Regions from separate parts of the Siminovitchia fortis genome, predicted to be linked through region 1. Evidence: a T-box and tRNA genes for the amino acid it is inferred to sense, from the RefSeq annotation. Region 1 holds a T-box; the other holds one or more tRNA genes.

Region 1 (4,432 bases):
AATGCAAAACGGGATGCATTCCAAATTTTATTGGCGAAATTCCAAACAGATTCGACTTTTTCCATGCTGAATCTGAGATCATGCCCAGGTGAACTTCCCGTAGCAAGGAAATATCTTAGGGAGTCAGCCCCATATTTGTCGATGACATCCATCGGATCGACACCGTTGCCAAGGGATTTACTCATTTTGCGGCCTTCTGCATCCCGGACAAGGCCGTGGATCAACACATCATCAAACGGGCGTTTTCCTGTGAATTTCAGGCCTTGGAAAATCATTCTGGATACCCAAAAGAATATGATGTCGTACCCCGTCACAAGGCAATCTGTCGGGTAATAGCGTTTAAAATCTTCAGCTTCGGCATCAGGCCAGCCCATTGTGGAAAAAGGCCAGAGTGCCGAGCTGAACCAAGTGTCAAGGACGTCCGGATCCTGTTCCCAGTTTTCTTCATCTTCAGGCGCTTCCTGCCCGACATATAATTCGCCGGTTTCTTTATGATACCAGGCCGGAATCCGGTGCCCCCACCAAAGCTGCCTTGAAATGCACCAGTCGCGGATATTTTCCATCCAGTGCAAGTATGTCTTTTCAAAACGGTCGGGAACAAATTGAACTTTATCGTCTGATTGCTGGAGCTTGATCGCTTCATCAGCCAGAGGCTGCATTTTTACAAACCATTGTGTGGATAAATACGGTTCGACAACTGCACCGCTCCGCTCGGAATGTCCGACTGAGTGCATATGCTCTTCAATCTTGAACAGGATGCCTTCTTCCTGCAAATCTTTTACGATTTGCTTTCTGCAGTCGAAACGGTCCATTCCATTATATTTGCCCGCCTTTTCGTTCATCGTGCCATCTTCATTCATCACGAGGACGCGCTCAAGATTATGCCTGTTTCCAATTTCAAAGTCGTTCGGGTCATGGGCAGGCGTAATTTTTACTGCACCTGAACCAAACTCCATGTCCACATAATCATCCGCCACTATCGGGATTTCTCTGCCCACAATCGGCAAAATGACCGTTTTTCCAATTAAATGCTTATATCGCTCATCTTCGGGATGTACGGCAACAGCGGTATCTCCCAGCATGGTCTCAGGACGCGTTGTGGCAATTTCAATCGACCCGCTTCCGTCCGCCAATGGGTAGCGCATATGATAGAAGGCACCCTGTACATCCTTGTAGATGACCTCTATATCGGAAAGGGCCGTTTTCGTCGCCGGATCCCAGTTGATGATATATTCCCCGCGGTAAATGAGACCCTCGTTGTATAAACGGACAAATACTTCACGGACGGCTTTTGACAGCCCCTCATCCAGCGTAAAGCGTTCGCGGCTATAATCCAGGCCCAAGCCGAGCTTCGCCCACTGCTGCCGGATAAAATCCGCATATTCTTCCTTCCAGCTCCATGTCTCTTCCAGAAACTTTTCCCGGCCTAAGTCATAGCGGCTTTTTCCTTCCTTCCGAAGCTGCTCTTCGACCTTCGCCTGCGTAGCTATCCCCGCATGGTCCATGCCGGGCAGCCATAATACATCATAGCCCTGCATTCTTTTCATGCGCGTTAAAATGTCCTGCAGCGTTGTATCCCATGCATGGCCCAAATGCAGCCGTCCCGTAACATTGGGAGGCGGGATGACAATGGTGTACGGGTCTTTTTCCGGATTGTTTTCGGCCTCGAAGAATTTCCCTTCAAGCCACCATTCATATCTGTTTTTTTCAATGTTCAACGGATCATATTTCGTTGGCATATCAATATGATTGTTTTCCATGGTTAATCCTCCTTAGGTATTCGCCTTTTAAATTCAAAATAAAAAGCCCCCTTCGTTAAAAGGACGAAGGGAGCATATTCGCGGTACCACCTTTTTTCACAGGCTTTAATGAAACATAAGCCCGGCACTCATAAATCTAACGGATTTTCTCCGGCATTCGTTACTGGGTTGTTCACGAATGCTGCTCAAGGGTGACCTTTCCGGTGCTTACGCTTAGGAAATCTCACAGCAATGATTTCCCTCTCTGAAAGCGGATGGCAACGTACTTTTCCCTTTCAACGCATGTATTCCTCATTCATATATTTAATATAGTATGAAAAGATTCGTGTGAAGTCAAATATGATGATAAGAAAAGCGCAAGCGCCTTGCCCATCGACGTACAGACTGGAGTGCCTCCGACGAGATAAAGGATAAGGAAGTGCGAGAGTGCCTGCTTATCGGCGACAAGCATAAGACGAGCGCTGAAGAAGGCGTAGTTTGCCTTCAGCAGCGATTGGCTTATGACCTCGAGCCGATGGCACTCGCAGCCGGACAACACGGCGAGGAACGAGCCGATGTTGACTTATCGTAGGAAAGCAGCTTACTCGGATTACCTCGTGAGAAGCATCTTTGAGTAAGCTTCGTGCAGCTTTGCGACGAGGTGGGCCAAACATCCTCGAATAAGCTACGCCGCAGGAGCACATTAGGCGCGAAGTCTGCTAGTCGATAGGCGCTGGAGCTAGACAATAAAAGGCTTTGTTCAAAATTTTAAAGCTAAAACATCTTATACGCTTTAACTATAAAAAAATTGATGACCCTTCGCTTTCGGATTTACTCTCGGCTTTTCAAAAATACTCTTCACTGCAGACACGAAATCGGACATTGACACATATTTTATTAAAGAAGAATTTTGGGGGAGGTACGGAGAGTGAAAAGAAAACTGAACCAGTATACATTACGGTCTTGGATGAGGACATTCAAAGATGCATGTAAACAGCTGATTATTCCGTTCACCATTTTTCAGGCTATTCGCACCATCCTGTTTCCTTCCACATTCGATGTATTGCTTTTGACTGTTTTTATCATAATAGCCCTTTCATACCATTATGATTTAATATAAATACCCCTGCCATTATTAACTGGGAGGGGGATCGCTTGCTTCATTTTTCCGCTTTTCCATATCCTCTAATTTCATCACAATATATTCCGTGTTCTTCATATACCAATACTGCTTCTGCAATTGACGGACAAACTTATACTCGTTTTTGTCTCTCCCTGCCGAAAAATAATTTTCGGCCACTTGGAAAATCCTCTCCGGATGCGCCAGGTAACTCAGAAAAAGAAGCATCTCCTCTTTTCTGAACGGAAAATACCTAAAATATATGGATAGCCATTCAAGCCCGTCGTCGAAACGGTTTGGATATGTTTTTAAGGATCTGGAAAAAAACGGCAGAAGGTCATGGATGGGTGATGCTGTCCTTGCCATTTCAAAGTTTGCAAAATAACCAGCCCCATTTTCATTATATAAAAAGTGTTCAGGCGAAATTTTCCCATGAACAATTACGCTTCTGGCTTTTGTCTGTTCTTTTGAAACATCATACCACTCATTAAACTTGCCAATTGAATAGTTCTGGGCCAATGTGATTTCATGATAAAATGTGCAGAAAAGCAGTTGAAAAGGCGACATATACCAATCTTGCTCAGCACGTTCGACATACTGCTCCAGAGCTTCCTTTTCCTTTTCCCAGCGTGCCAGCGTCAGATCGTAATGTTCTTTCCGGTCGTCTTCAGCCACCTCTACCTCCCTGGCAGATATCGTATGAAGGCGGGCAAGCTCACGAAAAAGCTCACGGCTTTTTTTCATATGCCCTTCTCTTTCTCTGTTATCGAGCCAGGGCATTAAATAATACAGCCTGTTTTTCACCAATACTCCATACCGTCCATCCAACGTCGGGTAGATCGGCACTATCCGGTGGTACCCCCGCTGATAAAGCAGCTGGATATACTGTAAAAAATCGACCCCATGGTTTGCATTGATCCTTTTTAAAGCAAACGTTCCCTTGTCAGTGTAAAGCTTATGGACACGCCCATATCTTTCTGCAAATTTTAAATGCAAGCCATATAGTTCAACAATGGAATGGATATCCGTTTCACGATAATCGGTCATTTAATCACCCGCTTAGAACTTAATAAGAACATATCCTTGCGATCTGAATATGGCTTTCATCCAGTTTTACACTATGAATGAAGAAGAGGAGGATTGCGGCCAATCCATCCTCCCGTTAAAACAGATCCTATTGGCAATTTATTTTCTATAGGCCGTCTTGCCGGGTATATAGAGGACCTGCCCTTCATGAACTTCCTGACTCGGGTCCATTTGATTCGCCCTTAATATTTGCTGGACGGTGACACCATACGTATCCGCCAGCCTTTCCAATGAGTCACCGTGCTGAACAAGGCGGACTTTCAGCTTTGCCGGTTCTTCTTCATCCTTTCTGGCAAAAAAATCGGCAAAGGACATGGAATGATACTTATCCTTCTTTTTCTTGGGTTTTTCATTTGGGCTCTCTTCCATTTCAACACTCTCGTGGGTGCTGGACTCCTGTTCCTGCACTTCCTCCGCGACGCTTGAAGACGGAGCAAGTTCAACTTCTGAGGTGGAAGGAGACTCCGCGCCGTGCTTTTGAAAAAAA
Region 2 (4,432 bases), on a different contig from region 1:
CCATTTATAATTATCATACTTTTAGCGGTTCCAATAACAGATACTATCACGATCGAATCTCAAAAAGAACATAAGCTTCTTGCTTTTTTTCCGCTCCGTGCAGCTGACAGCCGTTTTCAAATTGTATACACCCATTCCATCCATCATTCAGAGGTAAAAGAGTCCTATCGGGTACTGAAAAACGGGACCATCCGCCAGACGGAATTGGAGTACGAGGATACAGCTGTAGGCATGCCGGCCAATGCGGAGGAAGGGGAAACTTTCCGGATGAAAGACGGTAAATATTATATCCGGAACATGAAGCGTGATTTTCCTTGGATTGATCTCAGCACGGGCCAGGTAAGTGCCGATCATCGTCTGGTGGCGGGGGAGAAGGTAACACCTTTTAAGGAGTTTGCAGAGCCCGGATCTGTTGTGAGAATCAAAAAAAGGAAGCTATCTTTATGGCAGCAATGGAAAGGAGTGAATCTTGTTGGCAGATAAACCGGTCCATGAGACTTTATCAGAAGAAGAACAACAGAAAATATTAGAAAAATATGACCCGGAATCAGCAACGCGGAAAGTAAAAGGAGCGCTCGGCTGGATTATATTTTTTGGTTTGCTGGCTTTTTCCATTTTTCAATTGTACGCGTCTATTACTCAATCTGTACCGCGCCAAATTCTGCTGTCCATTCACCTGGGATTTGCACTTTCACTTATATTCCTTCTTTTCCCTGCGAGAAGAAAGGCGGGGCGGAAGGATAGGGTGGCATGGTACGATGTCATATTAGCCATCATATCAGTTGGAATAGGCGCCTATTGGCCGCTGATGATTGAAACGATTGTCAACCGGGTGGGAACATTGACAACACTTGATTTGACAGTCGGAACGCTTGCTGTTTTATTGACGCTTGAAGCAACGCGGCGAGCTGTCGGACTACCGATTACGATCATCGCTCTTTTATTTATGGCGTATGCTTATTTTGGCCCGTCAATGCCGGGATTCCTGGCTCATAGAGGATTGAATTTTGAAAGCCTCATCAATACGATGTTTTTTACATCACAGGGGATTTTGGGAACGCCGTTGTACGTTTCTGCAACCTTCATATTCTTATTCCTGCTGTTTGGCGCTTTCCTTGTGAAAACCGGGGTCGGCCAGTATTTCAACGATTTGGCTCTCTCGATTGCAGGGCGAAGGATCGGAGGGCCGGCAAAGGTTGCGATTTTCTCCAGTGCCCTGCAGGGAACAATCAGCGGGAGCTCGGTTGCAAACGTGGTAACATCCGGATCATTTACGATACCGATGATGAAAAAGCTCGGTTACCGCAAAGAATTTGCGGGTGCTGTTGAAGCCGCTGCATCAACAGGCGGGCAAATCATGCCGCCTGTCATGGGAGCAGCAGCATTTTTGATGGTGGAATTTATCGGGATCACATACTGGGAAATCGCAAAGGCGGCTGCCATCCCGGCGATCCTTTATTTCTCCGGAATATGGATCATGACCCACTTTGAAGCGAAGCGGGTTGGCCTTAAAGGTTTGTCAAAAGAGGAAATGCCGGATAGAAAAGAAGTTTTAGGCAAGATCTATTTGCTGCTTCCAATCTTGTTGATTATTATTTTACTGATGACTGGCGTCAGCGTCATGCGTGCAGCCCTTTGGTCCATCATTGGCACGATTGTTGTCAGTGCCATTAGGAAAAGCACACGGATCGGATTTAAGCAGATGGTGGAGGCCCTTGTGGACGGTGCAAGAACCGCTCTGTCCGTGGCGGCGGCCACCGCTTCGGCGGGAATCATCGTCGGCGTTGTTACGAAAACAGGTCTGGGGCTGAAGCTCGCCAATGGATTGGTCGGCTTGGCCAATGAACAGCTGTTATTGACATTGTTTTTCACAATGCTGACATCCATTGTACTTGGTATGGGGTCGCCTACAACAGCCAACTATGTCATCACATCAACAATTGCGGCACCCGCTATTATTTTGCTTGGTGTCCCGGCGCTATCTGCCCATATGTTCGTTTTTTATTTCGGGATTGTGGCAGATATTACACCGCCGGTCGCTTTGGCGGCGTTTGCAGCATCTGGTGTCTCCGGAGGGGAACCGATCCGAACCGGAGTCAACGCATCGAAACTGGCAATCGCAGCGTTCATCATTCCATACATGTTTGTACTGTCGCCTGAATTGCTAATGATCGATACAACGGTCCCTTATCTGATCTGGATGGTATTCACGGCTTTCACCGGGATGATCGGAATCGGAGCGGGAATCATCGGATTCTGGTACAGAAAACTATACTGGTTCGAACGAATCATCGCCGTAGTTGCCGGACTTATGCTCATGTATCCTGAGGGAATGTCTGATATTATCGGGCTCGTGTTATTCGTGGCAATGATTGCAACGCAAATGTTCACAAAGAATAAAGGAAAATATAAATTGGCGGAAAGCTGATAGGGTGAGCGCCACCTTGACAGAGTGGCGCTCCTTAACCCATAAAAAATTTTTCAAGAATAGTAGTTGACATTATTTGATAGATGTTATATATTATTAATTGTCGACTTGATCATAATAATTTGATTCCGTAGCTCAGCTGGGAGAGCGCCACCTTGACAGGGTGGAGGTCGCTGGTTCGAACCCAGTCGGAATCATCATCGGAACCCTTGATACTTAAATATTTCAAGGGTTCTTTTCTTTTGCTCGGAAGCTGTTATAAATGCTATTGTTGCCGAATTGTTGACGAAATTATTTTTCTTGTGTTTTTTTTGATGTGAAAAGGTCATTTAGTTTTCCAGCGGCAGCTTCATCAGCTGCTTGCAGAGGGTGGCCGGTGTCCATTGTAATTCTAATATCAGCCTGCCCAAGTCTTTCTGCAATAATTTTAGCGTGGACACCTTGATTGATAAAAGAGAAGCTGATGTGTGCTGCAGATCATGCAGCCGAATATATCGGATTTATTTCTGTCCGTGAATCTTCTCCACCAGTTATTCGGCGTAGTTGGATAAAAATGAGTTCCATCCTCATTGCAGAATATCCAATTGTGATCATGCACTTTCCGAAAATTCTTTACTAAATCTCTTTTCCTAACTAATTCCATGTAAAGTTGCCGCAACATTACCATTACTGATTCTGGCACGCTTACGATTCGTTCTGATGCGAATGACTATGAACTTTTTATAACCCGCTTCCCGCCTTCCCCCGGACAATGGACTGATTGATCAGTATCTGATTTTTGTCCCAGTCGATGCGATCTGCTTCTAGTCCCAATATTTCACCACGTCAATAGCCTCTAGTCTTAACCTAATATATATTGTTCCTCTTCTGGACTGAGGCTTTGGGAAAGAGTGCGCTTTTAAATGTCTAATAGTTTCGTAGTCCACATCATCTATAAACGGAGCGTTAAGCGGCTTGATCTGTACTCCCTATTGCCAGCAAATATCATACATGTCAATTTCATCAGGAAAGGAATAGTTAAAATGTGAAAGTACTCTGTTTGCTCTTTCTTCCCAGTAGTCGGATTTCTGTATTTTATTCAGCTGCATGTTATCGCTTCCGAGTCAAACTATGTAAGAAAATATTGGTCATTTCGTAATGGGCAGATATCCCCATGTTTAATATATAAATTAACACGACCTAATCGATCGTGCATTGTATAGATGCATAAATATTTATTTACTATTTAACCCTTTTCAAATCTCTTAATTCACTTTCTTGCTCCAAAGAACGTGCCGAGAGTAGTTCAATAATCCTGTGCTGGCTGTCTTGAATGGTTTTTAATTGCTTGACGCCCTCATTTGTTTCCATGGAGGCTTGTTTTATTAGCTGCTGTTCATTTCTTAATTCCTGCAACTGTTCAGCATTGTTGGCTACTTGATTTGTAATTGCATCAATCTTTGTTTCGGTCCTTTCAAGACGTTTCGTTAATTCCTTCTGCCCAGCTTGTACTTCCTTTTGTCCAGACTCTAACGAATCCAACTTTTGAAGAATCAAATCTAATTTTTTCTCCATCCTTAATCACCCTTTCAATTTAATTTTAATCCTCCTGCTCCCCAAATCCATCACCATATTTCTCATCATCTTCCTCTAGGAACATCTTTTTCATTTTATATAGCTTGATTAACTCTTTGACCTTCTTCTCTGGGTCAGATGCAAGATCGTGGAACATGATAGGGTGTTTCTTTAATTCTTCAAACACCTTCAATTCTTCGGGAGATAAAGTGATCTCTTGGCCGGCAACAGTGACCTTATTATTTATTTCATTATTGTCGGTTCTACCAAGAAGGTAGTCGGTAGAGACTTCAAAAAAGTCGGCAAGTTTTTGTAGTGTTTCTGTATCAGGATTTCTATTTCCGTTTTCATATCCAGAAATAGACACTTTTATAACATTCACTTTTTTACCAAGCTCTTCTTGTGTGATTTTTCGTTCATTGCGTAGTTTTTTTAATCTGTCACCTAACA

The links. A T-box is a leader RNA that pairs with one kind of tRNA and senses whether it is charged. The one in region 1 lies ahead of FS666_RS05790 (valine--tRNA ligase), so its partner is inferred to be a tRNA-Val.
Region 2: it encodes a tRNA-Val, which carries the amino acid that the T-box ahead of FS666_RS05790 (valine--tRNA ligase) is inferred to sense. The anticodon was not compared.

What each region holds. Positions count from the first base shown of each region.
Region 1 is NZ_VEKZ01000011.1:30,143-34,574, forward strand. Features, by position in the region: gene FS666_RS05790 (valine--tRNA ligase) at 1-1,760, opposite strand, end outside; T-box leader at 1,817-2,048, opposite strand; gene FS666_RS19700 (hypothetical protein) at 2,179-2,331, shown strand; gene FS666_RS05795 (YszA family small membrane protein) at 2,668-2,859, shown strand; gene ysxE (spore coat protein YsxE) at 2,875-3,906, opposite strand; gene spoVID (stage VI sporulation protein D) at 4,045-4,432, opposite strand, start outside.
Region 2 is NZ_VEKZ01000004.1:48,449-52,880, forward strand. Features, by position in the region: gene FS666_RS02565 (DUF1850 domain-containing protein) at 1-483, shown strand, start outside; gene FS666_RS02570 (TRAP transporter permease) at 473-2,428, shown strand; tRNA gene FS666_RS02575 (tRNA-Val) at 2,553-2,625, shown strand; gene FS666_RS02580 (hypothetical protein) at 3,650-3,982, opposite strand; gene FS666_RS02585 (helix-turn-helix domain-containing protein) at 4,008-4,432, opposite strand, start outside.